Regions from separate parts of the Mesorhizobium sp. B2-6-1 genome, predicted to be linked through region 3. Evidence: riboswitches for the same ligand, from Rfam matches in the RefSeq annotation. Region 3 holds a riboswitch; each other region holds the start of a gene.
What was found. Region 3 has a riboswitch for cobalamin ahead of FJ443_RS14550 (CbtB domain-containing protein). Riboswitches for the same ligand answer to the same signal wherever they lie in the genome.

Region 1 (10,509 bases), on a different contig from region 3:
CGCGGCCGGCGGTCATCAGGTTCACGTCACCCGGCTCGATCACCATCTCGGTGCCGAGCGAATCGCGATGCCTGATCCTGCCGTCGAACAGGTAGGTGACCGTCGACAGGCCGATATGAGGATGCGGCCGGACGTCGAGCGCCTGACCGGCACGCAGGATGGCCGGGCCCATGCGGTCGAAGAAGATGAAGGGACCGACCAGCCGCCTTTTGGCAGTCGGCAAGGCGCGGCGAACCTGAAAACCGCCAATGTCCTTGGCGTTCGGAATGACCATCAATTCGATCTGGTCGCTGGCAAAGGCATCGCCGGCTTCAGGATCCTTCCCGGGAAAGAAGCTCATGAACTCTCCTTGTCAGCGGCCGATGGCTGCTTTGGCCAGATCAGGCAAAGCGGATCGCCGCCTTCGCCCGCAGCTTGGCCGCAACCTCCTCGCGATTGCGCGGATGCTGGTTGGTTTCAAGCGAATCGAGAAGCTCGCGCGCCGACGCCGCGATGGCCTCGACGGCATGGTCGAATGCGTGCTGGTTCTGCTTCGAAGGCCGCGTCGTTCCGCTCAGCTTGCGAACGAATTGAAGGGCTGCATCGCGCACCTCGTCGTTGGTCGCCGGCGGATCAAAATTGAACAGGGTCTTGATGTTTCTGCACATCGCTTCCGTATCTCCTCTTGTCCTGGAGCCGTTTCAATCGGGACGCGTTCTATCCTCAATCATGATCATGTCAAAAACCAGAGAGACGGCTGCGTGCCTCAATCCGCGTCCAGCGGCTCCGTCCCGACCGGCTTGCCGTCGCGGGACAGCCTGATCTTCTCCACCTTGTCCTCGGCCGCCTTCAGCAGCCGGTCGCAATGCACCTTCAGCGCCTCGCCGCGCTCGTAGATCCTGATCGACTGGTCGAGCGGCACATCGCCACGCTCCAGATCATCGACGATCTTCTCCAGCGCGTCGAGAGCCTGTTCGAAGCTCATCGCCTTGACGTCTTCGTTGGTTTCACCAGCCATCATTCATCCTTTCATCAGTCGCCCGACATGGGCGGCGACCGAAAATGCCAATCCTTGCAGATCGTAGCCGCCCTCGAGCAGGCTGACGAGCCGGTTGCCGCTGTGGCGCGCCGCGCGCTGCATGAGTTGGCCGGTCGCCCAGTCGAAATCATCCTCGGTCAGGTTGATCTCGGCCAGCGGGTCGCGATGATGCGCATCGAAGCCGGCCGAAATAATGATCAGGTCGGGTGCAAAATTGTCGAGCGAGGGCAGCACGCGCGACAGGAAGGCATCGCGGAACGCCTCGCTGCCGGTCTGCGGCGCAAGCGGCGCGTTGACGATGTTGCCGGCGCCGGTTTCGTTCTTTGCTCCGGTGCCGGGGTAGAGCGGCATCTGGTGCGTCGAGCAATAAAGCACGGACGGATCGTCCCAGAAAACATCCTGCGTGCCGTTGCCGTGATGCACGTCCCAGTCGACGATGGCGACACGTTCGATATCGTGTTTGCGCTGTGCATAACGTGCGGCGATGGCCGCCGTGTTGAACAGGCAGAAGCCCATCGCGGTCGCTTTCTCGGCATGATGGCCGGGCGGCCGGGCGGCGACGAAAACGTTGTCTGCCCTGCCGGCAAAGACGTCGTCGACGGCGGCGTTGGCGGCTCCGATCGCGGTGATCGCCGCCTGCCAGCTCTTCGGGCTGGCCGTTGTGTCGGCATCGATGCGGGCGATGCCCGTCTCGGGAATGGCGGCGCGTACCCGCTCGACGAAATCCTCGGGATGCGCGTAGAGAATGGTGGCCTCGTCGCCTTCCGGCGCCTCGAGGCGGTCGAGCGCGGCAAAAGCCTCGTCGTCGAGCACGCGCTCGATGGCGCGCAAGCGGTCCGGCCGCTCCGGATGGCCGGGCGGCGTGATGTGCTCAAGGAAGATCGGATGGGTGTAGAGACGAGTGGCCATGCCCCCTATCTAGTGCCCCGGCGCGGCGATGGCCATGCGTTGCGGCCTGATGGCTGGGGAAAATCGCGCCTGCGTCCATTCGCGTCGCCGCGGGGATTGGCGGCGCAGGGGCTTCGTCGTAAAGTCCCGGCCACTGCCTGGTGCCCGCCGCGAGCGGGAGAATCGGGAACACGGTTTGATACCGTGGCGTGCCCAACGCTGTAAGGGGGACCGCGCCGGTAAATGCCACTGTCGATGACGGGAAGGCGCCGGATGCGGGTTGATCCCGAGCCAGAAGACCGGCCTGGCAGGCATCGTCATCCGCATGGTCAGGCGGACGGCAGTTGATTGCAATCGCAAGGGGACAAGCGATGCCGGACAATATGACCATCCCCGTGGGTGACGGATTCGACCAGATGGCGCGCGATGCGGTCTACCGCGCCATGTTCACGCGGCGCGATGTTCGCAGCCATTTTACATCAGAGGCCGTCGACGACGAGGTCTTGGCGCGGCTGCTGCTTGCCGCCCATCACGCGCCATCGGTCGGCTTCATGCAGCCATGGAATTTCATCGTCATTCGTGGCACCGAACGACGGGAACAGGTGCGCGACCTGGTCCTCGCGGCGCGCGAGCAGGAATTGCCGGCGATCGAGGAAGAGCGGCGGGCGCTCTACCGCAAGCTCAAGCTGGAAGGCATCTGCGAAAGCGCGCTCAATATCTGTATCACCTGCGACCGCCGACGCTCACAGGGTTCGCCGCTGGGACGCTGGCACAATCCCGAGATGGATCTCTACAGCACGGTCTGCGCGGTGCAGAATTTCTGGCTGGCGGCGCGCGCCGAAGGCGTCGGCGTCGGCTGGGTCAGCATTATCGAGGCGCAGGCGTTGAAAGACCTTCTGTCGATTCCCGGGCATGTGACGCCGGTGGCCTATCTCTGTGTCGGCCGTGTCTCGGAGTTCGCGCCGAAACCGGACCTCGAAACACATGGCTGGGGGCGGCGGCTGCCGCTGCCCGAGCTGATCATGAGCGAGACGTTTTGCGGACAGGGCGAAGTTCCGCTCAAATCAACGATCGCACGCCTCAAGGCGGCAACATGCGAAAAGTCTGACAAACCCTTGATTTGATTGCCGATATGGCATGCGCAGCGCGCTGCCGGCGGCCTGCCGTCGTCAGGCGGCTCCGGCATCCTTCCTCAACAATCCTTCGAGCAGTTGCTTGAATGCCGCCACCACGGTCTTCGACGTCGCTTCCGGGTCGTTCGAATTGGCGATCCGCTGCGCCGCCTGGCTGCTCGCCCCGTTGATCAGCCGTGCCGCGGTCTCGGGGTCTACGCCCGGGACAACCACCCCGTCGCCCTGCAGCGTCGTCAGGTGATCGGTCATCGACGCGACGCAGGCATTGGCGTTCGGCCATTGCGCGGGATCCCCCAGCACGGCCGGACCGTCCCGAAACATGATGCGCTGGATTTCCGGCTCCAGCGCCATTTCGATGTAGCTCGTGCATTCGTCGACGAAGCTTTGCCAGCGGGTCGGTGCTTTCGCTGCAACCTCATTCACCCGTGCCGCCATCTCGGCGTCTATCTCGGCGATAACCGCCTGCAAAAGCCCCTTCTTGTCCCCGAAATGATGATAGAGCGCACCGCGCGTCAGCCCGGCCGATGCGGTGAAATCATCCATCGATGCCTCGGCATAACCGATCGTTCCGAACGCATGCCGGGCCGCGGCAATCAATTTGGCGCGCGTTTCGGCGATCATTTCCCTGCGGGGCTTGTGCATCTCTTCTGGCCTTATCCACATACGTCACGTATGCCAATTGACATACGCGACGTATGATCTATTTAGTATTCATACGCATCGTATGTAATTTCCGAATCGCCTTTTGTCGAGGAACGGACCATGCAGAACCCCTATTCCGAGATCTTTCGAGCCCCTGGCGCCAAGGGCTTTGCCGCTGCAGGCTTCATGGCGCGCCTGCCGGTCGCCATGGCGCCGATCGGCATCGTGGCGATGCTGTCGCAGACGCGTGGCGAATACTGGCTGGCGGGTGCCGTCTCGGCGACATTCGCGCTGGCCAACGCTTTCCTGGCGCCGCAGATCTCCAGGCTGGTCGACCGCCTCGGCCAGACATGGATCGTCGTGCCCACCACCATCATCTCCGTGCTGGCATTCCTGCTGCTGATTGCGTCGGCCAATCAGGATTGGCCGGTATGGACAATGTTCGTGTCGGCGCTGCTGGCAGCGGCCATGCCCAGCATGCCGGCAATGGTGCGCGCGCGCTGGACCGAGCTTTTTCGCGGCCGGCCGGAGATGAACACCGCCTTCGCCTTCGAATCGGCGGCCGACGAACTGGTCTATATCGCCGGCGCGTCGCTGTCGGTGGGCCTCAGTGCGGCGCTGTTTCCGGAAGCAGGCATGCTGGCGAGCACGTTGTTTCTCGCTTTGGGCTCGATAGCATTCATCCTGCAGCGATCGACCGAGCCGAAAGTGCGGCCGGTGGACCATGGTTCGACTGGCTCGGCAATCCGCCTGCGGCCGGTACAGATCATCACCTTCGCCCTAATCTTCATCGGCGCGACCTTCGCGACGACGGAAGTGAGCACCGTGGCGATCACCAACGAGTTCGGCCAAGCCGGTGCCGCAAGCCTGGTGATCGGCGTCTATGCGCTGGGATCGTTCGTGTTGGGCATCGTGGTCGGCGCGCTCAACCTCAAGACGCCGCTACAGCGCCAGCTGACCGTCGCGGTCGCCATCATCGCAGTCAGCACGATTTTGCCGCTCACCGCCGACAGCGTGCCGATTTTGGCGCTGACCGTCTTCATCAGCGGCGTGGCGATCTCGCCGACTTTCATCACGGCATTCGGCCTGATCGAACGGCATGTGCCGGAAGCGATGCTGACCGAGGGCATTACCTGGGTGACAACGGGAATCGGCATCGGCATAGCGCTGGGCTCTTTCGCCGCCGGCGCGGTGGTGGATGCGTTCGGCGCCCAGAACGGGTTCTGGGTCTCGGTGGTCGCGGGCGGCATCGCGCTGGTCACGGTGCTGCTCGGCCAGCGCAGTCTTGCCACTCACAAATGCGAGTTGGATGGGTGTGAAGCGGCCGTCGCTGCCGCGGAATGAACCATGACGCGTCCGGTTCAGCGGATCGGACGCTATTGCCGCCGTCGAACCTAGAGAATCTCGGTCTTGGCGATGTGGATGCCAAAACCTTCGAGGCCGACATAGTGGCGCTCGCGCGAGGCGATCAAATTGATCGAGGAAATGCCGAGATCCTTCAGGATCTGAGCACCGAGCCCGATCTCGCGCCATTCATTCTCGCGGCGGCGCGCCTCTTCGTGGTCCTCCCGGTCGCCGCTCGCCGGCCGGTTGCGCTCCTGGTGGGCGACACCGACCGAGCCCTCGCGCAGATAGACGATGACGCCGCGCTTGCGCTCGCCCATCGCCTTCATGATGGCGTCCAGCCGGTGGCTGGTGCCGAAGACGTCGGTCACCACGTCCTCGGAGTGCAGACGCACAGGCACCTCTTCCCCATCGCGGATGTCGCCGAAGACGACGGCGACATGATGCATGGAATCCCAGGGCAGCGTGTAGGTGAAGACCTGCGCCTTGCCGCCGAGCGTGTCGATCTCGGAGCATGCCACGCGTTCGACCAGTGTTTCCTTGCGTTGCCGATAGGCGATGAGGTCGGCGACCGAGACCTGCTTGAGGCCGTGCTCCTCGGCAAAAGCCGCGACCTGCGGGCCGCGCTTGACGGTGCCGTCATCATTGACCAGTTCCGAGATCACGCCGATCGGCGGCAGGCCGGCGAGCTTGCACAGATCGACGGCCGCCTCGGTATGGCCCGAACGCATAAGCACGCCGCCTTCGCGCGCGATGAGCGGGAAGATGTGGCCGGGGCGGACGAAATCGGAGGCGCCGACATTGCCGTTGGCGAGATTGCGCACGGTCAGCGTGCGGTCGTCAGCTGAAATGCCAGTCGTGGTGCCGTGCTTGAAATCGACGCTAACCGTGAAGGCGGTGGTGTGCGCCGAATCATTGTCGGCGACCATCGGCGCAAGGTTGAGGCGCTTGGCCTCCTCGCGCGGCATCGGCGTGCAGACGATGCCCGAAGTGTTGCGCACGATGAAGGCCATCTTTTCCGGCGTGCAATGGACGGCGGCGACGATCAGGTCGCCCTCGTTCTCGCGCCCGTCATCATCCATGACGACGACGATCTCGCCCCGCTCGAAGGCGCGGATTGCTTCGACGATCTTTTTCTGGTCGTAAGACATGGAAATGCTCGCTTCGCTCGCAAGGGAGTAGGGGAATAGGGCAGTAAGGGAGTAAGGGAGTAAGGGAAAGGAAAAATTGCTCGTCTCGCGGGCAGCTTAACAGACTGCCCTACTGCCCTACTGCCCTACTGCCCTACTGCCTTCCTTGCCTGTCTGTCCTCGGTGCCGCAGATAATGGTCGGCGATTGCGCAGGCAACCATCGCCTCGCCGATCGGTACGGCGCGAATGCCCACACACGGATCATGGCGACCCTTGGTCATCACTTCGACGTCGTTGCCGTCCTTGTCGATCGACTTCCGGGGCGTCAGGATTGAAGACGTCGGCTTGACGGCGAAGCGGGCGATGATCGCCTGGCCGGTCGAGATGCCGCCAAGGATGCCGCCGGCATTGTTGGACAGGAACACCGGCTGGCCGTCATTGCCGATGCGCATCTCGTCGGCATTCTGTTCGCCGGTGATGCGGGCGGCCTCGAAGCCGTTGCCGATCTCGACGCCCTTGACGGCGTTGATCGACATCAGGCCTGACGCGATATCCTGGTCGAGCTTTGCGTAGATCGGCGCGCCGAGGCCGGCCGGAACGCCGTCGGCGACGATCTCGATCACGGCGCCGACGGAGGAACCCGCCTTGCGGATGCCGTCGAGATAGCTCGTGAAAACGGGAACGGACGCCGGATCCGGAGTGAAGAACGGATTGTCCGCGTCGCCAATGAAATTCCAGTTCCAGTTGGCGCGGTCGATCGACTTCTCGCCCATCGATACCAGTGCACCGCGCACCACCATGCCCGGCACGACCTTGCGGGCGAGGGCTCCGGCAGCGACCCGAGCCGCGGTCTCGCGCGCCGAGGATCGGCCGCCGCCGCGATAGTCGCGCACGCCGTATTTGACGTCATAGGTGTAGTCCGCATGGCCCGGCCTGTACTGGCGGGCGATCTCTCCATAGTCCTTCGAGCGCTGGTCGACATTCTCGATCAGCATGGAGATCGGCGTACCTGTCGTGATCATCGTCTCGCCGTCATCGTCAAGGATGAAGCCCGACAGCACCTTCACTTCGTCAGGCTCACGGCGCTGTGTGACGAAGCGCGACTGGCCGGGCCGGCGCTTGTCGAGTTCGGCCTGGATTTCGTCACGCGTGAAGCGGATGCCGGGTGGGCAGCCGTCGACCACGCAGCCCAATGCGGCCCCATGGCTTTCGCCCCAGGTGGTGACGCGGAAAAGATGGCCGAACGTATTGTGAGACATCGCAAAGTGCCCTGCCCGGCATCGGAGCCGACTGAAGCCTGCCTTCTATTGGCGTTTTCCACAGGGGTCAAACCGTGATCTTCGGATTTAGTTTTGACACATTCGATTGGTTTCTGCTCTGCTCCATTCGCCGTTGAGGATCCGCCGCTACCCATGCCGGCGCAATACCAAAGAGGACGATGATGCCTACCCTGATTGGCGCTGTTGCCGCCACATTCCTGCTTTGCACCGCCGCTTTCGCCGGGCAGACCGAAGGCCTGATCAAGAAGATCGACAAGGACGCGCTGACCCTGACGCTGGACGACGGCAAATCCTACAAGCTGAACGCGGAAACCGATCTCGACGCGCTGAAGCCCGGCATGGACATCGTCATCGCCTATGACGTGACCAATGGCGAAAACGTGGTCACCGATATGCAGTTGCCTGACAGCGACTCCGACTAGGCTTCCAATGCAAATCGGCTGTTCGGCGTTTGTTGAGCCGTTACAGCCGTTTTATGCACCCCGCAACCGGCAGCCTGCATGAGCCTTCCTGGATCGTGCCGGGTCCCTAAAGCCACCCCAGGCTGTCGCCTTCCAGCTTGAGCACGCGGTCCTGCGGTATCGCCAGCTTCGCCGCATCGTTCTCGGCCATGTCAAGCACGAAGCGAAACAAGGTGCGCATGACGCCGCCATGCGTCACGCAGACTGTCTGGCGCTCGAGCGCGTCGAACCACGGCTTTACCCGTTCGAGCAGCATCTGGTAGCTCTCGGCATCTTTGCCCGGCGGCTGAAAGTTCCATTTGTCCAGCGCACGCGTCCTGCTCGCACCCGGAAATTGCGTCTCCAACTCGGCAAAGGTGAAACCCTGCCAATCGCCGAAATTCACTTCAACAAGGCGGGGGTCGGTCCCGTAGGCAGCCGGGTCGAGCTTCATGGCGGCGCGAATGCGCTCCATGGTCTCGCGCGTGCGCCGCATCGGGCTGGCGACGAAATCGAACTCTGCGGGATTGGAGATCAGGTCAGCCAGCCGATGCCCGTTTGCGCTCGCCTGCTCGCGGCCGAGCGCGTTGATGTCGGTATCGGCCTGCCCCTGAAGCCGGAATTCGGCATTCCACGCGGTCTGGCCGTGGCGCACGATATAAACCAGCGGGTACATCAGGTCTTCCGGAGGTCGGGCCAGGGCCTGGGCGGAGGATAGGCGGAGGAGTTAATCCTTGACTGTCGAAATGTCAGGTGCGTCGACCGCCTTCATGCCGACGACGTGATAGCCGGAATCGACATGATGCACTTCGCCGGTGACGCCGCGCGACAGGTCGGACAGGAAATAGACGCCGGAATCGCCGACCTCTTCCTGGGTGACCGTCTGCTTCAGCGGCGAATTGTACTCGTTCCACTTCAGGATGTAGCGGAAGTCACCAATGCCGGAAGCGGCCAGCGTCTTGATCGGGCCCGCCGAGATCGCGTTGACGCGGATCTTCTTGGCGCCGAGATCGACGGCGAGGTAACGCACGCTGGCCTCGAGTGCGGCCTTGGCGACGCCCATGACGTTGTAATGCGGCATCACCTTTTCGGCGCCGTAATAGGTCAGCGTCAAAAGCGAACCGCCATCGGTCATCAGCGCCTCGGCGCGCTTGGCGATGGTGGTGAAGGAATAGACCGAAATATCCATCGTGCGCAGGAAATTATCGCGCGTCGTCTCGACATAGCGGCCGGTCAGTTCGTCCTTGTCGGAAAAAGCGATGGCATGGACGAGGAAGTCGAGCTTGCCCCAATGATTGGCGACATTTGCGAAAACGTCGTCGAGGCTCGCCGGATCGGTCACATCGCAATGGCCGGCGACAAAGGCGCCGAGTTCCGCAGCCAGTGGCTCGACCCGCTTCTTGAACGCTTCACCCTGATAGGTCAGCGCGATCTCGGCGCCGTGGTCGACGCATGCCTTGGCGATGCCGTAGGCGATCGACCTGTTGTTGGCGACGCCGAGGATCAGGCCGCGTTTGCCGGCCATCAGGCCCTGTCCACCCGCCATATGCGTGCTCTCCGCAAGATTTCTTATTTGTGGAGAGCCCTATCGCACAGGCACAGAGCCCCTTCAAGCGCTCAAACGGGACAGTTCGGGGACAAGAGCCGCCAATCAGCCTTTTTGGCTGCGCAACAGCCCTTCGAGCGCGCTGTCGCCGCCTTCTGGCAGCATGATGCGCACATGGGCGTAGAGATCACCGTGGCCGCCGGCCTTTTCCGGCAGGCCCCTGCCCTTCAGGCGCAGGACCTTGTCCGAGCTCGACCAGGCGGGAACGTTGACCGCGAGCTTGCCGGTCGGCGTTTCTACGGCCACCTTGGCGCCAAGCACGGCATCGGCCAGCCCCACCGGCAAATCGGCATGCAGGTCGCGGCCCTCCAGGCGGTAGCGCGGATGCCGGCGGAAGCGGATCTTGACCAACGCGTCGCCGGGCTGGCCCGGCCCTTGCTCGCCCTGCCCCTTCAGCCGGATGGTCTGCCCGTCCTCGACATAGGCCGGCAGCTTGACCGCCACCTTGCGGCCGTCAGGGAACATCGCCGTGACCTTTTCAGCGTTCGCCGCTTCCTCGATGGTGATGTCGAGCGTGACATTCAGGTCGGCGGCGGTTGCCGGCTGGCGGCGGTCACCCATTCCTGCCCCGCTTTGGCCGGGGCCGCGCGACCCGGAGAAGACGTCGCCAAAAATCTGGCTGAAGATATCGCTGTTGCCGTCGAACGGATCGCCGCCCGGGCGTCCGGAGCGGAACTCGAATCGCGAACCGCCGGCTCCCTGCTGCTGGCGGCGAAAACCGGCGAAGGGGTCACCGCCACCGGGGGCGCCCTCGAAGCCCTGGAAACGCGGCTTGCCGTCGGCGTCGATCTCGCCCCGATCGAAAGCGGCGCGGGTCTTCTCGTCCCCGACGATCTCATAGGCCTGATTGGCCGCGGCAAAACGGTCCTTCGCCTTGGGATCATTCGGATTCTGGTCCGGATGATGCTTCTTGGCGAGTTTGCGGTACGCCGATTTTATGTCCTTGGCCGATGCGTTCTTTGCAACGCCCAGCACCTCATAGGGGTCGCGCATGCTTCCTGCCCTGGAGAAAGAGTGAGTCCATAGT
Region 2 (10,509 bases), on a different contig from region 3:
CGAATGGGCGGCGCGCTGGTCACCGGCAAAGACCAGGTAATTGGTCAATGCGGTGAACATGAAGGAGACCGCAAGTCCGGCGAGGATCAGCCGTTCGGGGCCTTGTCCCCTCACCCGCGCAACCAGCAAAAGCACAACGCAAGCCGCCAGAATACCGCCGGTGAACGCAGCGATCGGTAGCGTCCAGATCCCGAAACTGTCGCCGAAGACGGTGATGACGGAGACAGCGCCGGCGGCGGCTCCCGACGAGAGGCCGAACAGGAACGGATCGGCAAGATCGTTGCGCGTCACCGTCTGTAACAGCGCGCCGACCACGCCCAGGCCGCCGCCGACACAGATGGCCAGGATTATGCGCGGCAATCTGAGGTCGACGACGATCCTGCCGACCGGGCCGGACACGTCATGCCCCTTCAATCCGATCGCATGGCCAAGTGCTGCAACGACGTCGCCCAACGGAATCATCGTCGAGCCATAGGCGATCGACAGCAGCGCGAACGCGGCGATTGCCAACGCCGCCGCCGTCATGGCCAATAGGAATGCCTTGTGCCGCAAAGTCATGTTCCCGGTTAAAACGCTTCCGGATGCATCGCCCTGGCAATCTTGCCGATCGCGTCGATATTGGCCGGCCCGGGTGTCAGTTCGGCATAGCGAAGCGCCACGAAGCGTTCGTTCCTGACCGCGTCCGTCTCCTTCATTGCCGGATGCGCTTTCAGGAAATCGAGCAGCTTCCGGTAGCCGCCGCCATCCTGATAGTCGAGCAGGATGAGGAATTGCGGATTGCGCGAGGCCACCGTCTCCCAATCCGTGTTGCCCCAGCTGGTGTCCATGTCGGCCATGATGTTGTCGCCGCCGGCCGCGGAAATCATGGCGTTGGGAATGGCGAACTTGCCTGATGTGAACGGCTTGTCCTCGCCGGAATCATAGAGGAACACGCGCGTTCCCCTGCGGGCGCCGACCTTGGCCGTGATTTCGGCGAGCTGCGCCTTCCAGCCGGAGACGAGCTTATCCGCTTCGGCCTCCTTGCCGAAGATCTTGCCCAGCTTCTCGACATCGCCATAGAGCAGGTCCATCGAAGCGGCGGGGCGGTTCTTGTCGAGATGGACGCAGCTTTCCGTCAGCACCAGGGTCTTGATGCCGTGTTGCGCCAGCGTATCGGGCGTCACCTCGCCGCCCGGCTTCATGCCGTAGTACCAACCGGCGAAGAAGAAGTCGGGCTCGACAGCGACCAGGTTTTCCAGCGTCGGATATTTGGGCGCCAGTTCCGGGATCGAGCCTTGCTCGGCCTTGAATTCGGGGCCGACCTTGTACCATCCGGTGATGCCGGTCAGGCCGACGATCGACGGCTGCAGCTTCAGGGCGAAGGCCATCTCGGCCATGTTGAGATCGTGAATGACAGCGCGCTTTGGAGGCGCGTCGAAGGTCAGCGACTTGCCGCAGCTGTCGACCGTCACCGGAAAGGCGAAGGCCGTAGAGGCCAGCAGGGAGAAGGCAAGAGATACGGCAAGGCGTTTCACGGATGTTGCTCCTTCGTTGCACGGGAATTGGATCTGCGCTCACGAAGATGGCGCGGCACGGTTCGGAACCTCGAACACCGTCAGCTCGCGGTCCTCCATCGGGTGGCGCAACCTAAAGACGTCGACACCGAAGATCTCGCGGATCAGCTGCTGAGTGAGTGCTTCGCGTGGCGGCGCCAGCACATGCAACCGGCCATGGCTCATCACCGCGACCCTGGTGGCGAAAGGCGTCACCAGCGCCAGATCGTGCAGCACCGCGATCACGGTCATGCCGAGGCCTGCAACCAGTTCGAGCAACTCGCTGCGCGCCCGCGGGTCGAGATGGTTGGTCGGCTCGTCGAGGAACAGGATCTTCGGCTCCTGTGCGATGGCGCGGGCAAGCTGGGCGCGCTGGCGCTCGCCGCCCGACAGCGAGCCGATGGTGCGGCCAAGCAGCGGCAACAGCCCGGTCCGGCGCAGCGCCTCGACGACAATGTCGCGTTCCTCGCTCCTGTGCCTGCGGCCGGTATGCGGAACCCGGCCGAGCTCGACATAATCGATCACCGCCAGCCGTGGATCCGGTTGATCGGTCTGGCCGACGACGGCGATGTGCAGCGCCCGCTCGGCGGTCGAAATCCTGTCCAGCAGGCGCCCGGTGAGCTTCACTTCGCCCGAACTCGGCCGCAGCATGCCCGACAGCATGCGCAGCAATGTCGTCTTGCCGGCGCCGTTGGGACCGATGATGGCGAGACGGTCGCCCGCCGCCACCGAAAGGCTGACCGGATGCACCAGATGCAGGCCATCCGCCGCCGCGGCCAGGTCGCGGGCCTCGAGAAGCGGCGCGGTCATGGGCAATTCCTTGCAGGGCCTGCCGGAATACGGGCCAGCGTCTTGCTTGCCAATCCTGCCGGACGCTGGCCTGAATTCACCTCGGTGGCGATATCGCGGCAAAGCGTGCACACGATGATGCGATGCATGGGAATGCAGTGAATGCGATCGATGGAGCCGTCCAACTTCCGTCACTTTCAAAAATGGCGACGGAAGGAAGCTGGCTTGAACCGGTCGACAAGACCGAACCCCGCGTCTCCTCCCGGCACACCCCGTCCGGTCAACTCATGCAGATGGCAGGTCTCCTGGCTCGCGGGTCGTTGCGCCATCCTGCCTTCCCAGCCTTGCCGGCCAGTGGCTTCTCGGATTTTGCTCGCCGCTTACAGTTGCGGGGGCAGCCATGGCTTCGACCCGAAAATCGGGCCTCACCATGTTCCCTTTTTACCCCTCGCCTTGCGGCGCGGGGACCATCACGAGTCGCAGCCTAGGATGCAGGCAGCGTCAAGGCAAGGTCGATGTATGTTCTGTTATAACAATACAATCGTCTGGTCAATCGCTATCGCGCGCCACCAGTTCCAGCGGCCAGACCTCGCGAATGATCTCTGGCCCTTTCGCGCCGGCGAAAGCCGGGAGCGAGGCGAGCAGGATTTCGCCGAGGCGCCGCCCCATCGGATCCAGGCTCGGGCGAAAGCCGGTCAGCGCCGGCGAGAAATAACGGCAGAGCGGCGTGTCGACGATGACGATCACCGCGACATCCTGCCCGGGCTTGATCCCCATTTCGGCGAGCGCTTTGCAGCCGCCGAGCGCCATCGAGTCGTTGTTGAAGATAATCGCGGTCGGCGGATCCTTCGACCGCATGACTTGCGGTGTCACCGCGTAGCCACCGGCTTCGTTGATAAAACCGTCCACAATCAGGCCGGGATCGACTTCGATGCCGTGCCGCCGCAGCGCCTTGCAATAACCCTCCAGAAACAGATAACCGAAATTCAGGTCAAGCGACGGCCGGATGGCGGCGATGCGGCGGTGGCCACGCGCAACCAGCCGGTCGACCGCATCGGCGCCCGCCTTCTCGAAATCCAGATCCAGAGAGGGATAGCTGTCGTCGCCGGACCGGCTTCGGCCGAGCGTCGCGAAGGGAAAGCCGGCCTTGCTCAGATAGTCGATGCGATCGTCCTCGCGCCGCGTCCAGGCCAGTACGACGGCATCGGCACGACGCGTCTCGACGACGCGGCGCAGCCGCTCCTGTTGATAATCCGCCGGCGCGCCCATGACGATGATCAGGTCCAGCCCGCACTCGGCCAATGTCGCTTGCAGTCCGGTGAGGAACGGAATGAAGAACGGCTCGCCATACTGCTGGTCGCCCGGATGCGGCTGCAGCATGAAAGCCACGGCATGGGTGGTGCCGCGGCGTAGGTTCCTGCCCGAGTGGTTCGGTGAATAATTGAGCTTCCGGGCCGCCTCGAGCACGCGCTGGCGTGTCTCGGCGTTCACGTCGGCGCGCCCGTTAAGCGCGCGCGAGACTGTACCGATCGAAATGTTCAGGTGCCGCGCAAGATCGTGAATGCTGGACGCCAAGACCTCCCCCTCCTGCTTCTGGCTAGCACCAGCCGGTCGTGCGGCCAAGGCGTTTCAGAGCCGACGGTACAAATCCGATTGACAATATATGCCATCGGGTGTGTCATCGTAAACGTTTACGGAAGTCATTTACGGACTGCCGTGGGTGCCAGCCAGGAGGGGTTGGCCGGAGGAGCGCTGGATGATGCACGTCGTCCTGGTCGGGTGCGGAGCCATGAGCAAAACCTGGCTCGAGGCCATCAGCCAATCCCCTGCCGTCAAGATCGTCGGTCTCGTCGACCTCGACGCCGACAGGGCGCGCCAGCGGGCACGCGAATACGACCTCGCCGGGGTCGCGATCGGGACCGATCTCGACGTCGTTCTCTCCCAGACCAGACCCGATGCGGTGTTCGACGTGGTCGTGCCTGCCGCCCGTCGCGCCGTGGCGAATTCGGCCTTTGCCCATGGCTGTCATCTGTTGACGGAAAAGCCGCTGGCCGACAGCCCGGACAATGCGCGCGCCATCATCGACGATGCGCGGCGCGCCCGGCGCATCCATGCCGTGGTGCAGAACCGCCGCTACGTCGCCAACGTCCGGCGCATCCGGCGCTTCCTCGGCTCCGGCGCCATCGGCGCTGCGACCAGCATCCATGCCGATTTTTTCATTGCGCCGCATTTCGGCGGTTTCCGCGAAGGCATGCGCCATGTGCTGCTGCTCGACATGGCGATCCATACATTCGACGCCGCCCGCTACATGGTCGATGGCGAGCCGACCGAAGTGTATTGCCGGGAATGGGAGCCGGCCAATTCCTGGTACCGGCAGGGATCGTCGGCAAGCGCCACCTTCGAGCTCGGCCAGGGCAAGATGTTCACCTATCGCGGCAGTTGGTGCGCCGACGGTTTCCGCACCAGTTGGGAAGGCAGTTGGCGCATCGTCGGCGAACGCGGCAGCCTGACCTGGGATGGTCATGACGAGTTGAAGGCCGAAGCCGTGCTGCCGGAACGCGAAGGCCTGCTCGACAAGGTCGTGCCGGTAGCGGTGCCGCCGCTCGACCCTGCCGACCGCATCGGCGGGCATCTCGGCGTCATGGAAGATTTCGTCCGCGCCGTGGAAACCGGCACCGAGCCGGAGACGCGCGGCGCCGACAATATCAAGAGCCTGGCCATGGTTTTCGCGGCGATCGAAAGCGCCGAGACCGGGCGCCGGATCGAAATCCCCAGGCAGGAAGGATGACCATGGCGGACCCGCTTCTCGACATCAGGATCGGCACCATGGTGCGGGCCAATCTCGAAGACCCGGCCGCCTATGTCAGGCAGATCCTGCCGCTCGGTTTCGAGAGCGTCCAGCCCTTCTTCTGGCAGACGCTGGGCGGCAAGGACCTGGGGCGGCTCGCCGGCGAGATCCGCGACGCGATCGGCGATGCCGATGTTAGCGTCAGCTCGATCGGCGTGTTCGGCAATCCACTCGAGAGCGGCGACACCGACCGCCGCGTGCTCAAGGCCTGGGAAACGGCGATCGACAGCGCGCATCTGTTCGGCACCAATCTGGTCAGCGGTTTTACCGGCCGCATCCGCGGCAAGCCGCTGACCGACAGCCTGCCGCGCTACCGCGAAGTCTGGGGCGAATTGGCCAAACGCGCGGCCGACAAGGGCGTGCGCATCGCCTTCGAGAATTGCGCCATGGATGGCAACTGGGCCGCCGGCGACTGGAACATCGCCCATAATCCGGACGCCTGGGAACTGATGTTCAACGAATTGCCGGATGAGAATCTGGGTCTGGAATGGGAGCCCTGCCATCAGTTGGTCTATCTGATCGACCCGATCCCGCAGATCCGCAAATGGGCGCATCGCATCTTCCATGTCCACGGCAAGGACGCGACGGTGCGCTGGGATGTCATACGCGAGCACGGCGTCTTCGGCCGCCTGCCCTTCGTGCAGATGCGCACGCCCGGCTTCGGCGACAGCGACTGGACGCGGGTGATCAGCGAATTGCGGCTGGCCGGATACAAGGGCGCCATCGACATCGAAGGTTGGCACGACCCGGTCTATCGCGACGATCTTGAAATGACAGGCCAGGTCCGCGCGCTGGAATACCTCCAGCAATGCAGGGGAGGCCTGAGCTACCTGCCGAACCCGACGTGAGGATTGGCCGGCGGGAGGAGCCGGACGGGATTGCCGAAGCAGATGTCGAAACCCTCGCTCGCGAGGACAAAAGGGAGGAACGTGCATGAGCATCGCCAAGAGAACGACACTTCTGCGCACGACCGTGGTGGCGACCGCCACGGCGCTCGCCGCCGCCATCTCCACCTTGCCGGCACAGGCGCTCGACGCGCAATGGTGCAAGGACGTCCACATCCGCTTCTTCGTCGGCGGCGCCGAGGGCGACGCTTTCGGCACCATTGTCTACAATGGCGCCAAGCAGGCTGCGGCCGATCTCGGACCGAAAGTGGATTACATCTTCTCAGGCTGGGACATCGAAAAAATGGTCCAGCAGCTGCGCGAGGCGGTCGCCGTCAAGCCCAACGGTATTGCCATGATGGGCCACCCCGGCGACGCCGCCATCATGCCGCTGGCCGAACAAGCGCATAAGGACGGCATCAAGATGATGTACCAGAACGTGCCGGTGCCGACGGTGGTGACGGCCTTCGGCGGCGGCTATGTCGGCGCGCAGCAGGAACAGCAGGGCCGCGCGCTCGGCGCGGAAGCCTTCAAGCTGGCCAAGCTCAAGGCCGGTGACAAGGCAATCATGATCGGCCCGTTCGAGAATGAGAGCCGCGGCGCCCGCGAGCGAGGAACCGTCTCCGCCTTGAAAGAGGCCGGCATCGATGTCGTTCAAATCAATTCCGCAACCGAATGGGCGGCCGATCCGAATCTGGCGATCCCGGTGATCACCGCCGCCTTGCTCAACAACCCCGGCGTAAAGGCCGTCGGCTACCCCGGCGGACAGATGCTCGGCAACGTCCAGACCTATATGACGGCGGCGGGCCGGAAGCCGGGCGACATCTTCAATTTCGGCTTCGACACCAGCCCGCAGATCGTCGAGGCCTTCAAGGGCGGCTGGGTGCAGCTGACCGCCGATCAGCAGCCGTTCATGCAGGGCTATCTGCCGATCCTCAGCCTCTGCCAGCAAGTGGTGCTGGGGCTGGCACCGATGAATGTCGATACCGGCGCCGGCTTCGTCACGCCTGAGAATTACAAGATCGTCGCCGAACTGGCCAAGCAGGCACTGCGCTGACCTCCCAAGCCGCCGGCCGGGGGCTCAGGCCCGGCCGGCGGGACCGCCGGCGAGGCCCGGCATGCGACAAGCAAGCGAGGACCCGATGGCCGAACGCATCATCGAACTGCGCGACATCACGAAATCCTACGGCCAGGTTTACGCGCTTGGCGGGGTCAATCTCAGCGTCGACCGCGGCGAGGTGGTCGGACTGATCGGCGACAATGGCGCCGGCAAGTCGACGCTGATCAAGATCCTCGCCGGCGCGGTCAAGCCGACCAACGGCGAGATCCTCGTTCGCGGCAAGCCGGTCACCGGCTGGAACGCGGCGCGCTCGCGCGACGCCGGCATCGAGACCGTGTTCCAGGACCGGGCGCTGGCCGTGCAGCAGACCATCGTGCGCAATATCTTCATGGGACGCGAACTCACCGGCTTCCTCGGCTGGCTGAAGGTCGGCACCGAAATCAGGGAGGCGAGCCGGCTTATGCGCGAGATCGGCTTCACTTCGAAAGTGTTCACGCCGCAGTCCGTCGTCGGCCAGCTTTCCGGCGGCGAGCGCCAGGGCGTGGCGATCGCGCGCGCCATCTACAAGCAGGCCGACCTGATCATCCTCGACGAGCCGACAACGGCTCTGTCGCTGACCGAAACCGCCAAGGTCTTCCACTTCGTGCGCCAGGTGCGGGCGAGCGGGCGCTCGATCCTGTTCATCGGCCACAACATCCACCATGTCTTCGACATCGCCGACCGTTTCGTCGTGCTCGATCGTGGCACTGTGGCGCTGCAGGCCGACAAGCGCGACATCAAGTCGGCCGACACGCTCGTCAATTTCATGGAAGACCTCGCGCATCCCGGCGGACTGCCCGGCTTGGGCGAAGCCCAGCGCGCGGAGGACACAAGGCCATGAGCAACATCGCCGAGCCCAATCGCCAGGCTCCCTCGCCCCATACCGAAATGGGCGAAGCGGCGTGGAAGCACCCGTCGGATCATTTGCTGCGCGGCTTCGTTCTCGACAATCGCGCGGCGCTGGGCACGCTCGGCGTTTTCGTGGTGATGATGGTCGCCTTCACCATCGCCAATCCGACGGTGTTCACCACCTGGTTCCTCTACAGCTCGGTGCTGACCACGCTGCCGGTGGCGCTGTTCGTGGTCGTGCCGCTGGTCTTTGTCGTTACCGCCGGCGAAATCGACCTGTCGTTTCCGGCGACGATGGGTTTTGCCTCCTGGGTTTTCGCGCTGGTCGTTCAGGCCGGCTACGATCCCTTCCTCGGCATCGTCGCAGCACTCGCCACCGGCATGCTGCTCGGCTTCCTGGTCGGCGTGCTGGTCGTCTATGGCAGCCTGTCGTCGCTGATCGCCACGCTCGGCATGAACTTCCTGCTGCGCGGGCTGATCCAGATCATCAACGAAGGCAAGTCGACCGCGCTGCCGACGCTCGGGCAAAGCTGGACCTATACGATCTTCTCCAGCCAGGTTTACGGGATTCCGGTACAGATCCTGTGGGCGCTCGCCTTCGTCGTGTTCGCCGCGCTGCTCTACAACCGCCACCGCTTCGGCGCGCAGGTGAAGGTGGTCGGCGACAATCCCGACAGCGCCCAGCAGATGGGCATCGACGTCAAGCGGGTGAAGGTCAAGGTGTTCGTCTTCGTCGGTATCGGGGCCGCGATCGGCGGCACCTTCTCGACGATGATCAACTTCACCTGGTGGCCAACCGCCGGCGACGGCTATCTGTTGCCGGTGCTGGCTTCGGTGTTCGTCGGCGGCACGCCGACCTGGGGCGGCATCGGTACCGTGCTTGGCGGCGCTATCGGCGCGCTGACGGTGGCGTTCATCCAGACCGGCGTCGTCGCTGCCGGCCTCAGCGGCTTCTATGTGCAGTTCTTCAACGGGCTGATCATCATCCTGTCGCTGCTTGGCCACCGCTGGAACCAGGCGCGCTACCGCTGAAACGCTACCCAAGGCCGGCCGTTCGGCGCGACCGTCCGAGCTCAATCCGGTAGCGACAACGGCGGCCGCGCGGACGAGAACGCAGGGCCGGGGTCGTCGATTTACGTCACGCGCAATATCGATCAAACTGATGAAATGCGACGCTTTGGGTGCACCCAGTGCACTTTCGCTTGATTTAGTGCACCCTCTGCATTAAATTTGGCGCGATGGAACAGCCACATGCCCACTTTGAAGGTTCTCGACGGCATCAAGATTCAGGTCTTTGCGGATGACCATAACCCGCCTCACTTTCACGCGTTGAAGGGTGAGTATGAAGTCCTGATCAGGATTGGCTCATGGAACGTGTTGCGTGGCCAAATGCATCGCAAAGACCTCGATGCCGTAATCGCTTGGGCTAACTCGCATGAAGAGGAGTTGCGCAATGAATGGACCCGCCTCAATGGTTGACGACATCGTAACAGTCGGCAATCCGCTCCCCAGGATCGCCTCGGTCACCATGATTGATGGCCGCCGCGTGCGCATCACCTGGCGAGACGGCCGCTCCAATACGGTTGACCTGAATCCAGTATTGAATAGCCATCGACACTTCATTCCGCTTCGCGACAATGACGAGCTGTTTGGAACCATGCGGGTTAACGAAGACGGCAATGCAATCGAGTGGGACGGGGGAATCGAGTTGTCAGCCGAATGGATCGATACCCTGCCCTCAATTGGTATGGAGAACCGGGAATTCCGCCATATCATGGACGATCTGCTGAAATTCTCGCTTGAGGGGATGGCGCTCCAGTTGGAAATCTCCAGGCGCCAAATTGCCAACTATAGAGGATCGACACCGATCCCCAATTCAATCGCGTTGGCTACTCGATATCTCGCCGAGAAGGCCGGTCAACGATGACCCCGTCTGGAGGCGGATAGGCTCGCTGACTGTTCCAAGCATGCGGCTGCTGGCCGCCAGCGCATCGTGGCTTTGGGTTGACGGTCGGTCTGTTACATCGAAGCGTCTGGTTTGGCCTCATCGTAACGAGGCACCATGTCTACCCCATCGGCAGCGCGGGCCAGCGGTCCACGAGGCTGCCGCCCGAAAAAACCGCGATCGATCCGAACTGCTGCAGCACCGCCTCGCTTTGCGTCGGGCGCAGGAAGGCGTAGTCGCCTGACCTGGTGGCGGCATCGCCGGGCAAGCCCATGAATTGCTGGTTCGAGGAAAGGCCAAGCAGGCCATTGGTCTCCATGCCTTCGGGAAACACCGGTTCGGCCATCCATTTGCCGCCATAGAGATAGCAACCCTTGCGCGGAAACCGGCCGACCGTCTGCAGCAGGCGGGTGACCGCCGGCGGGCCTGGAAGCATCGGCTCGACCACCTTGAGGATCGGCGTGGCGATGAAGGCCGCGGGCTGGAAGCCGCCGAGGCCGGGCGTGTCGAAATCCCCGGGCAGCACGAAGGCCGACCCGATCGACACTTCGTTGGCCATGCCG
Region 3 (10,509 bases):
GCGCGAATCCAAGCCGCAGGCCGGCCAGCCCAAAAAACTTGCCGAAAGAACGCAGCACGACGATGCCGCCCTGGCCGACATCGCCGGCAAGGCTGTGTTCGCGCGGGCCGACATCCATGAACGCCTCGTCGACGACCAGCAGCCCGCCCTTGGCGCGCAAACCGGCGGCCAGCGCCAGCAGCCGGTCGCGCTCGACGATGCGCCCATCCGGGTTGTTCGGGTTGACCACGACGGCAAGGTCGGCATTCGCCAGATCAGCGAAATCGCTGACTTCGGTCACCTCGTGCCCCGCGATCGCCGCCGCGCGGGCATGTTCGGCATAGGTCGGCCCTAGAACGAGCGCCCTGCCCGGCGCGACCAGCGATGCCACGCGCGGCAGCAGGATCTGCGTACCGGGCGCAGCGACGACATTGGCTGGCGAGGGCGCACCATAGCTACTGGCTGCGATCGCCGTCAGCTCACGCGCCCGCCCCGCTTCCGGCAATCGCGACAGCGAGGTGGCGGGCAGCTCGAAAAGCGGGTAGGAGTGCGGATTGATTCCGGTCGAGAGGTCGACGAAAGGCTGGGGGGCGTTGGGGAAAAGCGCCCTTGCCCGGCCGAGACTTCCACCATGGTCCACCGCTCCTTCAAGAAGCTTCATGTCAGTCCTGATCGCTTTCCTGTCATTGGCCATCGAATCCGCGCTGGGCTACCCCGACTGGCTGTTTCGCGCCATCGGCCATCCCGTGACGTGGTTTGGCTGGCTGATATCCTTTCTCGATCGCAGGCTCAACCGCGCCACTGATCCCGACGCACTGCGTCGCCAACGTGGTGTCCAGGCGCTTCTGGTCATCGTGCTGGTGCCGGCGCTAATTGGCCTGTGCGTGCAGATCCTGCTCTGGTTCATTCCCCTGGGACTGTTCATCACCGCCCTTCTGGCAACATCGTTCCTGTCGCAGCGGAGCCTTTATGAGCATGTCGAGGCCGTCGCCGATGCGCTCGACTCGGGCGGCCTCGACATGGGCCGCGCCGCCGTCTCGCGCATCGTCGGCCGCGATCCCGAAACCCTCGACAGGGCCGGCGTCTGCCGCGCGGCGATCGAGAGCCTGGCCGAGAATTTTTCCGACGGCATCGTTGCCCCCGCCTTCTGGACGGGCGTCGGCGGCCTCGCCGGCGGCGCCGCCTACAAGGCCGCCAACACCGCCGATTCGATGATCGGCCATCGCACGCCGCGCCACGAAACGTTCGGCAGGGCAGCCGCACGCTTCGACGATTGGATCAACCTGCCGGCGTCGCGGCTGACGGCGTTGCTCATCACGTTGGCGGCTTTCCTGGTGAAAGGCGCCGACGCGAAAGCCGCATGGCAGGCGGTGCGGCGCGACGCGAAAAAGCACCGCTCGCCCAATGCCGGCTGGCCGGAGGCGGCGATGGCGGGCGGGCTCGGCCTGGCCCTCGCCGGGCCGCGCAGCTATGGCGGCGTAACGGTCGACGACGCGTTCATGGGCGAAGGCGGCCGGCGCGAAGCCGACAGCATCGACATAAGGCGGGCGCTGAAACTTTATCGTGTCGCCGACTGCCTGTTGATCGCGCTGTTCGGCGTGGTTTCGGCGATCGTCATTCTGGCATGATCTCACCCCCCGTGAGTTCTCTCCCGAAGGGGAGGAAGGGAGCCGGGCTGCAACAGGTTCGCGCCTTTCCTCTCCCCCGTCGATCGGGGGAGAGGTGGCTCGGCGAAGCCGAGACGGAGTGGGGGTCGACGAGCTCGGCAGTCGCGGTTCTCGCACCCGCCGGGTTGCGCCTGCCTGTCTGCGGACCGCGCGTTCGATCACCGCCTTCCCCCAATCCGTCGCTGCTTCGCAGCGCCACCTTTCCTCCCTCCGGAGGGAAAGGAAGTGAGCCCTGCTGGAAGCGTTTGGCGACCAGACTTGAATGCTCATCCACAAAAGGGGACAACAGCTCTCAAAACTCCACCCCCTGCTGCGCCTTCACGCCCGCCGCGAAATGGTGTTTGGTCAGCCCCATCTCGGTCACCAGGTCGGCCGCCTCGACCAGCGCCGGCTTGGCGTTGCGACCGGTGACGACGACATGCAGGCCCTCGCGGCGCGCTTTCAGCGCGGCAACCACCTTGTCCAGATCGAGATACTCGTAGCGCAGCGCGATGTTGAGTTCGTCGAGCACGACGAGACTGATCGACGGATCGGCCATCAGCTCCAGCGCCTTGGCCCAGGCGGCCTCGGCCGCCGCGATGTCGCGCTTCAGATCCTGTGTCTCCCAGGTGAACCCCTCGCCCATCGCGTGCCAGACGACGCGGTCGCCGAAGGCGGCGAAGGCCTCCTTCTCACCCGTATGCCATTTGCCCTTGATGAACTGGACGACGCCGACGCGCTTGCCGTAGCCGAGCATCCGCAGCGCCAGGCCAAAGGCAGCCGTGGTCTTGCCTTTGCCCGGGCCGGTGTTGACGATCAGCAGCCCCTTTTCGACCGTCTTGCTCGCCACCTCGGCGTCTTGGACCGCCTTGCGCTTGGCCATCTTGGCGCGGTGGCGCTCTTCGTCCTTTTCGTCGATGTCGGTCATGTCACTTCACCTTGAGCGGCAGCCCCGCCACCATCAAAAGCACGGTCTCGGCAATCGCCGCGACCTGCTGGTTGAGCCGGCCGGCGGCGTCGCGGAACCGGCGCCCCAGCGCATTGTCGGGCACGATGCCTTGCCCGACCTCGTTGGATACCACGAACCAGGGTCCGCGCGGCCGCGACAGCATGTCAGCCAGCCGCCGACATTCGGCCTCTACATCATGATCGGCCAGCATGTGATTGGTCAGCCAGAGCGTCAGGCAGTCGACAAGGACCGGCTGGTCCTCCGGTAGGGCCTCGAGTGCACCGACAAGGCCAAGCGGTGCATCGATGGTCGTCCAGCCCTCGCCGCGCCGCGACCGGTGCAACGCGATGCGCTGCCGCATCTCGTCGTCATAGGCTTGCGCCGTGGCGATGTAGGTCCATGGCGAAGGCAAGGCCGTCATCAGCGTTTCGGCGTGCGCGCTCTTGCCGGAGCGCGCACCGCCGATGATGAAGGTCAGTCTTCCGCGATCAGGCAAAGCTGTCGCGCAGGCTCGTCGCGCTGCCGGTGAAGCGTCCGCGCACCACGCCGACGACAGCGCCGAGCACGAGCCAGAACACCAGGTTGGTTACGGTTACCGCCACCACGAACTGATGGTGCAGGCCTTCCGGAATCGGCGTCTCGAAACTGTCCGGCTGCGGCGCGCCGACAATATGCGGCGCGACGATCAACACCACGCCCAGAATCGCCAGCGGCAGTGATTTGCGGAAGGCGATCAGGGCAAGGCCGATCGCCGTCGCCGCCACCGTCGCCGTCCACCAGATCTGGCGTGGCAGAAGCTCGGCGGCAGGCATGGCCGGCAGTTCCGGCGGCAGGCCGAGGCCCGGCGCCAGCGTGAACACGGCAAAGCCGGCCAGTCCCCAGAACACGCCCTGGCGCCAGTTGCCGATGCCGCCGGCGAATTCCGAAACCGCGACCAGGACCAGCGCGAAGCCGATGCCGGTGACGATGTTGGCAAGCACGCTGAAGGCGAAGCGCTCGAAGCCGTCGGCCGGCGCCCAGCCTTCCTCTTCAGCCGGAACAGCTTCAGCGGCTGCCGGCGCGGCGGAGCTCATGGCATTGCCCGCCGGGGCGGCAGAGTTCATGGCGTTGTTGTCGGTCGGGGCCGGTGCGGTATGGTCGTGGTGGTGGCCGCCGCCGGCCTGTTCGTAGACTTCCGCCTTCAGGATCAACGGCACGGTGGCATAGGCCTGCATGCAGGCGAGAACGACACCTGCCACGAGCCCTGCGATCGCCGCGATGAACACGACGTTGCGAAACAGGTTCATGATGTCAAATCCCTATCAGTGGCAGGGAAACGCCATCGAGTGGCGATAGTCGTGCGCGGCATTGTGGACCGCGTCGATATGCGAGAAACCGACAAAGCCTACGACGAAAACGCCGAGCAGCGCCGCGAGCGCGAGCTGCAGGAGGCGCGACTGCGAGGAGATGGAGGCGCCGAGGGAGACGGAAGCGGTATTCATGTCTTGTCCTTTCACCCTCCACCCGAGGGCATCGAAGTCAGTTTCCTGTCGCCGGCAGGTCTCCTGGCTCGCGGATCAGCGCCCTTCCCCACCTTCCCGAAGAAAATCTTCAGTGGCATATGGAGAGGACTACCGCACACAGTTGCGGGGGCAGCGACGGCTTTGGGCGACAGGTCAGCCCGCACCGCATTCCCTCTTGGTTCCAAACGGAACCGACGACAGACTGGACTATAGGCAGAATCGGCGCTCGCGGCAAACCAAATTCCGCCAGCAACCATCGCGAATACGCCGTGCTGTCCTGGAACCGCCGATGCCCCAATTGACAATCTTGCCGGCCAGGTGTCGGCTTGCGCGCATCACAGGAAGCCAGCCATGCAGCCCAGCTCGAGCAACCCCGCATCCCACAATGGTTTGACCCGGGCGGAAGCGACGTTGCCGTCGGCGGCCTATTGGGATGCAGGCGCCTATCAACAGGATCTCGACGCCATCTGGTATCGGAGCTGGCTGCTCGTCTGCCGCGAGGCCGAGCTGGCCCACCCCCTGGATTTCCGCACCTTCCGCGTCGGCACACAGGAGATCGTCTTGCTGCGCGACGAAACCGGCGAGTTGCGCGCTTTCCACAACACTTGCCGGCATCGCGGCTCGCAGCTCTGCCAGGTGAGCGAGGGCCGACTGAAGGCGCGACTGATCACCTGCCCTTACCACGCCTGGTCCTATTCGCTTCGCGGCGACCTCGTGCGCGTGCCGTCGAAATCGCTGCCGGACGGCTTCGACAAGGCCGATCATCCGCTTTATGGCGTCGCACTTTCGGTGTGGCGCGGCTTCGTGTTCATCAACCTGCAAAAGGATGCGGCCGGCTCGGCGCAGGCCTCCTTCGACCCCGCCTCCGGCAATCTTGGCAGTTGGCCGCTGGAGGCGCTGGTCACCGGCCATGCGCTGCGCAAGGTGATGAACTGCAATTGGAAGGTCTTTTGGGAGAACTTCAACGAGTGCCTTCATTGTCCTGGCGTCCACAAGGACCTGTCGCGGCTGGTGCCGATCTATGGCCGCGGCCTGATGAGCCGCCACGACGATCCCGAATGGACCCTCCACGCTGACAACGACGCGCCGGAGTTTTCCGGCGGGCTGCGCGCCGGGGCCGAAACATGGTCGCGCGATGGGCGGACGCACGGGCCGGTCTTCGCCGGCCTGACACCGGCTGAGCACGCCGCCGGCCAGACCTACGTCACCAGCCTGCCTTCGATGTTCATCGTCGGTCATGTCGACTATGTCAGAACCGTGCGGCTGGCGCCGCTCGGACCAGAGCAGACCGAATTGACCGCCGAATGGCTGTTCGCGCCCGAGGCGCTCGCCGCGACCGATATCGACAACATCGTCGGATTCGGCACCCAGGTGCTGGAGGAGGATGCCGCGATCTGCGAGGTCAACCAGAAAGGGCTGCGCTCCATGCGCCATAAGGCCGGCGTGCTGATGCCGGAGGAGTACGACCTCCACCGCTTCCACGATTGGGTACGCGAACGACATGCTGCGCTTGCGCCGTAAGCTTCACAGCGACTTCGGCAGATACCGCCAGGTGACATAACCGCAGACCGCCGCAAGCAGGCCGAGCGTGACGAAAACCGAGCCCAGTCCGAAAAAGGCCAGCACCACCGAGTAGACCAGCGGCGGCGTCAGTTCGGAAAAGTCGAGATAAGTGCGGTAGACCGCAGCCATCTGCGCCCGCTCATAAGAGCGGACCGAGCGCATGAAGGCGGTCGAGCCCAGCGCGTCGAGCGCGATGGTGAAGAAGGCGCCGCACAGCAGGAAGGCGCCGGTGACGAGCGGCGCGCTTTCGCCGACGGCACCCGCCGCCAGCAGCACCACCGACATGGCGAAATAGGCAAAAGTCATGGTCCTGCGGCCGCCGAAGCGCTTGCCGGCCTTGCCCCAGAAAATCGCCATGAACAAAAGCGCGTTGCCTGCCGAAACCAGAATGCCGCCGGCAAGTTCGCCCTCACCGGTGATGACCATGAACAGCGGGCCATAGACGAAAAATGTCGTCCAGAAGCAGGAGCGGCCGAAGGCGATCAGCCAGGCCAGCCTCAGCCTCGGCTGCGCGACGAAGCGGCCGATATTGGCTAGCGGGTTGACCGGGCGCGTCTTGCCCGGCCGGATCGAGGGATTGTCGCCGAGCCGGTAGGTCCAGAACAACGCCAGCAGGGCCAAGGCGAATACGGCGACCGCGCCATGCGCGGCATAGATGCCGAAGCGTGTGTAGAGAAAGATGCCGAGCGTCGGCCCACCCGTCCAGGCAAACATCGACCACGCCATGCGCAGCGATTCGGCCTGCATGAAATCGGTCTTGCGGATGTGGTCCATGATGTAGAGGTTGAGCGTGATCGACAGCGCGCTGGCGCCCATGACACGGCACAGCATGCCGGCCAATTGCCCGGCGAGCGTATGCGTGACGAAGAACAGCGAGCCGATCGCCAGCAGGCAGGCGCCCGCCGTGTAGACCCAGCGCCGCGCGAAACGCTGGATCAGCATCGGCATGAACAAGGTCACGGACAGGCCGAGCATCGCCACTATGGTGTAGAGGATCGAGACGATCTGCTCGTTGTGGAGGATCTCGTAGGCCTGGATCGGGATGACGCTCGACACCGTGGCGCGAGCGAAGGATTCGACCGCGTAGAGCGAGGCGAAGGTGCGGGCATCCGCGGCCTTGAGGGCCGGTAGCCAGATCGGATGGCGCACATGCGTGGACATTGCTTCCCCAAAGCAGAATCACCAGCCAAATCTGCGGCCATCATTTCGCGACCGGTAACAGGAAACCGACGTGCCCCGGTTAAAACGAAGCCGGTCAAAGGCTTTCCGGTGCTGGCCTAAAGGGGTGCCTGATGCAGCGCCGGCTGATCGTCCGTATCGAAGCTCACGGCCTTCTTTTGTCCGGCGTAACCGTGATAGTCCTCGTGCGGGGCTGAATCAGATCGCGAGACCATGAGCATCCAGACGCCGACCATGCCCGCCGCGGAGTTGCCGAAGACCAAGCGCATCGTCGCCGTCGACATGCTGCGCGGCATCGCGCTGATCGCCATGGCGAGCTACCATTTCACCTGGGACCTGGAATTCTTCGGCTACACCGATCCCGGCCTGACCGCCTTCGGCTGGTGGAAGTTCTATGCTCGCTGCATCGCCTCGACCTTCCTGTTCCTGGTCGGCGTCAGCCTGTATCTCGCCCATGGCAAAGAGATCCGCTGGAACGGCTTCTGGAGACGCTTCGCCATGGTCGCCGGAGCGGCGATCGCCATTTCGGTCGCCACCCGTATCGCCACGCCGGACGGGTGGATCTTCTTCGGCATCCTGCACCAGATCGCGCTGGCGAGCCTGCTCGGGCTGGCATTCCTGCGCCTGCCGGCGCTGCTCACACTGCCGATCGCCGCGGCGGTCATCGCCATTCCCTTCTATTTTCGGCTGGAATCGTTCGATCACCCCTGGCTGTGGTGGGTCGGCCTTTCCGCGGTCAACCCACACTCCAACGACTATGTCCCGCTGTTCCCGTGGTTCGGTGCGGTGCTTGTGGGCCTCGGAGCGACCAAGCTTGCCTCCGGCTTCGGCGCCGTGGCGCGCCTGGCAGATGTGGCACCCGGGCGCTGGTCCAACCCGCTGGGCTTCATCGGCCGGCACAGCCTGGCCTTCTACCTGATTCACCAGCCGCTGCTGATCGGCAGTGTCTGGTTGTTCTCGCAAGTAATGCCGGCCAAGGTCGAAACCCCGCAGGTGAACTTTCTCAAGACCTGCCAGATCTCGTGCGAGCAGCAGCGCGACAGCAAGTTCTGTTCGAGCTATTGTGGGTGCATGCTGGACACGCTGGAGGGCGAGGCAACGCTTGATCGGCTCTACAAGAACGACCAGACCGCCGAATGGAGAGCGCATCTGGCGGATCTCGCCGGCACCTGCACGGCCCAGACCGACAGCAAGATGACGGAGGAAGGTGTCGAATGACCGAGACCCCGCCCAAACCTGGGCTGATACCGTGGCCGCCGCTGATCTACATCGCCGCCATCGCCATCAGTATCGCGCTCGGCCTGCTCTTTCCCCTGCCCTGGATCGGCGACCTCCTGGGCGACCTCCTCTACGCGGCCGGCTGGGTGGCGCTGTTCGGCGTCGCCGCACTCTGGTTCACCGCCATCCGCACCATGACGCGGGCCAAGACCACGCTCAACCCCAACGCCGTCCCAGACCATCTCGTCACCACGGGTCCTTTCGGCGTCACCCGCAATCCGATGTACCTCGCCAACACGCTGCTGTTGATTGGCGTCGCCTTCATCTCCGGGATCGTCTGGTTCCTGCCGCTCGCCTTCGTCGCCGCCTTCGTCACGCAGAAGGTCGCGGTGGAAAAGGAAGAAAAGATGCTGTCGGCAAAGTTCGGCAAAAAATACCGCGACTATGCCAAAAGAGTGCGGCGCTGGATTTGATCCGCGCCATGGTTTCCGCCGTGAATCGCACTTCGGCCATTAGCCGAAACGTCCATTCCGTCGTCATCCTGGGCGAAGCAAGGAGCGCAGCGACGCAGCGCAGACCCTAGGATGAAGTTCGGAGGGCTCGGCTAATCTCGAATGTTTGCCATGGCCGCTCAAACGCGGTCCGCTACGTATTAACCCCGAGCTCCACCAGCCGCTCGACGCAGGATTCCTCGGCCTGGTCGAGTTCGGCCAATGTCTCCTCGAGGTCGCGGCGCTTTTGCCTCAGATCCTCGCGCTTTTCCTCGATGCGCTTGATCATCAGCTTGAGCTGGCCGACCTCGCCGGGCGGTTCCTTGTACATCTGGATGATTTCGCGGATCTCGTTGATCGAGAAGCCGAGCCGTTTTCCGCGCATGATCTGCCGGATCAAGTGTCGGTCGGATGGACGAAACAGCCGCGTGCGGCCCCGCCGCACCGGCTGCACCAGTCCCTCGTCCTCGTAGAACCGCAGCGTCCGCGTCGAGACGTCGAATTCGCGCGTCAGCTCGGTGATCGAATAATATTCCCGCATTCTCGCCCCATAGCCGGAGATTGGCGACTGCTGCTCTCCGTCCGCGGCAGACCTGCCGGAATCGGCCGCAGTCTGCCTGTCGCCGAGCCTCGCACGGCATTTACGTAAAAGTCAATTGAGCCGGATCAATGGACGCCGAACCACCACGTGGCAAGGCCCAGAAAAGCGAAGAAACCAACGACGTCGGTGACCGTGGTGACAAAGACCGCCGAAGCGACCGCGGGATCGACCTTGAAGCGGTCGAGCAGCAGCGGGATCAGGATGCCGGCAAGGGCCGCAACGAACATGTTGATGATCATGGCCGCGGCGATGATGCCGCCCAGATTGGCATCGCGGAACCAGACGGCGGCTACGATGCCGATCAATATGGCGAAAACGATGCCGTTGATGAAGCCCACGCCTATCTCGCGGCGAATGATGCGGCCGGCATTGTAGATGTCGAGATCCCTTGTCGCCAGCGCCCGCACGGTGACGGTCATGGTCTGCGAACCGGCATTGCCGCCCATCCCGGCCACGATCGGCATCAGCACGGCGAGCGCCACAATGCGCTCGATCGTGTGGTCGAACAGGCCGATCACCGATGCCGCAAGGAAGGCGGTCAGGAGATTGACAAGCAGCCATGGCACACGCGAACGCGAGGTCGAAAAGATGCTGTCGGAAAGCTCTTCGTCGCCGACGCCGCCCATGCGCAGGAGATCTTCCTCGGCTTCCTGCTGGATGACGTCGACGACGTCGTCGATGGTCAGCACGCCGACCAGCCGCTCGTTCTCGTCGACGACGGCGGCGGACAGAAGGTCATATTGCTCGAACTCCCGCGCGGCCTCTTCCTGGTCCATCGTGGCCGGAATGGCGTGCCGCGTCTCATGCATGACCTCCTCGACCTTGACCGAGCGCTTGGTGCGCAGGATCTGGTCGAGGTCTATGGCGCCAAGCAGCTTGAAGCTCGGGTCGATGACGAAGATCTGGCTGAAGCGGTCGGGAAGGTTCTTGTCCTCGCGCATGTAGTCGATGGTCTGGCCGACCGTCCAGAACGGCGGCACCGCGACGAACTCCGTCTGCATGCGCCGCCCGGCGGTCTCCTCGGGGTAGTCGAGCGAGCGACGTAGCCTGATGCGCTCGGTAAACGGCAGCTGCGACAGGATCTCGTCCTGGTCCTCCGGTTCGAGATCCTCGAGGATGTAGACCGCGTCGTCGGAATCGAGTTCCTGCACCGCCTGGGCAATCTGCGCGTTGGGAAGATTGTCGACGATGTCCATGCGGATCGCCTCGTCGACCTCGGTCAGCGCGGAAAAATCGAAGTCGGCCCCCAAAAGCTCGACAAGGGCGCGCCGCTGGTCGGGATGCAGCGCCTCGATCAGGTCGCCCATTTCCGACTGGTGCAGGTCGTCGACCTCACGCTTGAGCGTGAGCGTATCGCGGTCGGCGATCGCCGCGCCGATCT

Region 1: another riboswitch for cobalamin. It lies ahead of bluB (5,6-dimethylbenzimidazole synthase); the one in region 3 lies ahead of FJ443_RS14550 (CbtB domain-containing protein).
Region 2: another riboswitch for cobalamin. It lies ahead of FJ443_RS19080 (ABC transporter ATP-binding protein); the one in region 3 lies ahead of FJ443_RS14550 (CbtB domain-containing protein).

Annotation. Positions count from the first base shown of each region.
Region 1 covers NZ_VFUH01000002.1:214,403-224,911, forward strand. The annotation lists gene FJ443_RS05715 (pirin family protein) at 1-340, opposite strand, end outside; gene FJ443_RS05720 (DUF2277 domain-containing protein) at 381-647, opposite strand; gene FJ443_RS05725 (exodeoxyribonuclease VII small subunit) at 746-997, opposite strand; gene FJ443_RS05730 (histone deacetylase family protein) at 1,001-1,927, opposite strand; cobalamin riboswitch at 2,049-2,229, shown strand; gene bluB (5,6-dimethylbenzimidazole synthase) at 2,278-3,030, shown strand; gene FJ443_RS05740 (TetR/AcrR family transcriptional regulator) at 3,076-3,681, opposite strand; gene FJ443_RS05745 (MFS transporter) at 3,802-5,025, shown strand; gene ribB (3,4-dihydroxy-2-butanone-4-phosphate synthase) at 5,076-6,176, opposite strand; gene aroC (chorismate synthase) at 6,294-7,415, opposite strand; gene FJ443_RS05760 (DUF1344 domain-containing protein) at 7,598-7,858, shown strand; gene FJ443_RS05765 (histidine phosphatase family protein) at 7,965-8,552, opposite strand; gene fabI (enoyl-ACP reductase FabI) at 8,604-9,422, opposite strand; gene FJ443_RS05775 (DnaJ C-terminal domain-containing protein) at 9,528-10,475, opposite strand.
Region 2 covers NZ_VFUH01000009.1:63,809-74,317, reverse strand. The annotation lists gene FJ443_RS19090 (iron ABC transporter permease) at 1-558, opposite strand, end outside; gene FJ443_RS19085 (ABC transporter substrate-binding protein) at 567-1,514, opposite strand; gene FJ443_RS19080 (ABC transporter ATP-binding protein) at 1,554-2,342, opposite strand; cobalamin riboswitch at 2,599-2,808, opposite strand; gene FJ443_RS19075 (LacI family DNA-binding transcriptional regulator) at 2,871-3,896, opposite strand; gene FJ443_RS19070 (Gfo/Idh/MocA family oxidoreductase) at 4,078-5,109, shown strand; gene FJ443_RS19065 (sugar phosphate isomerase/epimerase) at 5,112-6,017, shown strand; gene FJ443_RS19060 (substrate-binding domain-containing protein) at 6,103-7,110, shown strand; gene FJ443_RS19055 (ATP-binding cassette domain-containing protein) at 7,196-7,993, shown strand; gene FJ443_RS19050 (ABC transporter permease) at 7,990-9,033, shown strand; gene FJ443_RS19045 (DUF4160 domain-containing protein) at 9,253-9,480, shown strand; gene FJ443_RS19040 (DUF2442 domain-containing protein) at 9,473-9,928, shown strand; gene FJ443_RS19035 (alanine racemase) at 10,068-10,509, opposite strand, start outside.
Region 3 covers NZ_VFUH01000006.1:71,476-81,984, forward strand. The annotation lists gene cobD (threonine-phosphate decarboxylase CobD) at 1-640, opposite strand, end outside; gene cbiB (adenosylcobinamide-phosphate synthase CbiB) at 639-1,607, shown strand; gene cobO (cob(I)yrinic acid a,c-diamide adenosyltransferase) at 1,939-2,553, opposite strand; gene cobU (bifunctional adenosylcobinamide kinase/adenosylcobinamide-phosphate guanylyltransferase) at 2,555-3,070, opposite strand; gene FJ443_RS14545 (CbtA family protein) at 3,063-3,860, opposite strand; gene FJ443_RS14550 (CbtB domain-containing protein) at 3,876-4,055, opposite strand; cobalamin riboswitch at 4,091-4,287, opposite strand; gene FJ443_RS14555 (aromatic ring-hydroxylating dioxygenase subunit alpha) at 4,428-5,597, shown strand; gene FJ443_RS14560 (MFS transporter) at 5,601-6,800, opposite strand; gene FJ443_RS14565 (DUF1624 domain-containing protein) at 7,032-8,036, shown strand; gene FJ443_RS14570 (isoprenylcysteine carboxylmethyltransferase family protein) at 8,033-8,509, shown strand; gene FJ443_RS14575 (MerR family DNA-binding transcriptional regulator) at 8,682-9,068, opposite strand; gene mgtE (magnesium transporter) at 9,194-10,509, opposite strand, start outside.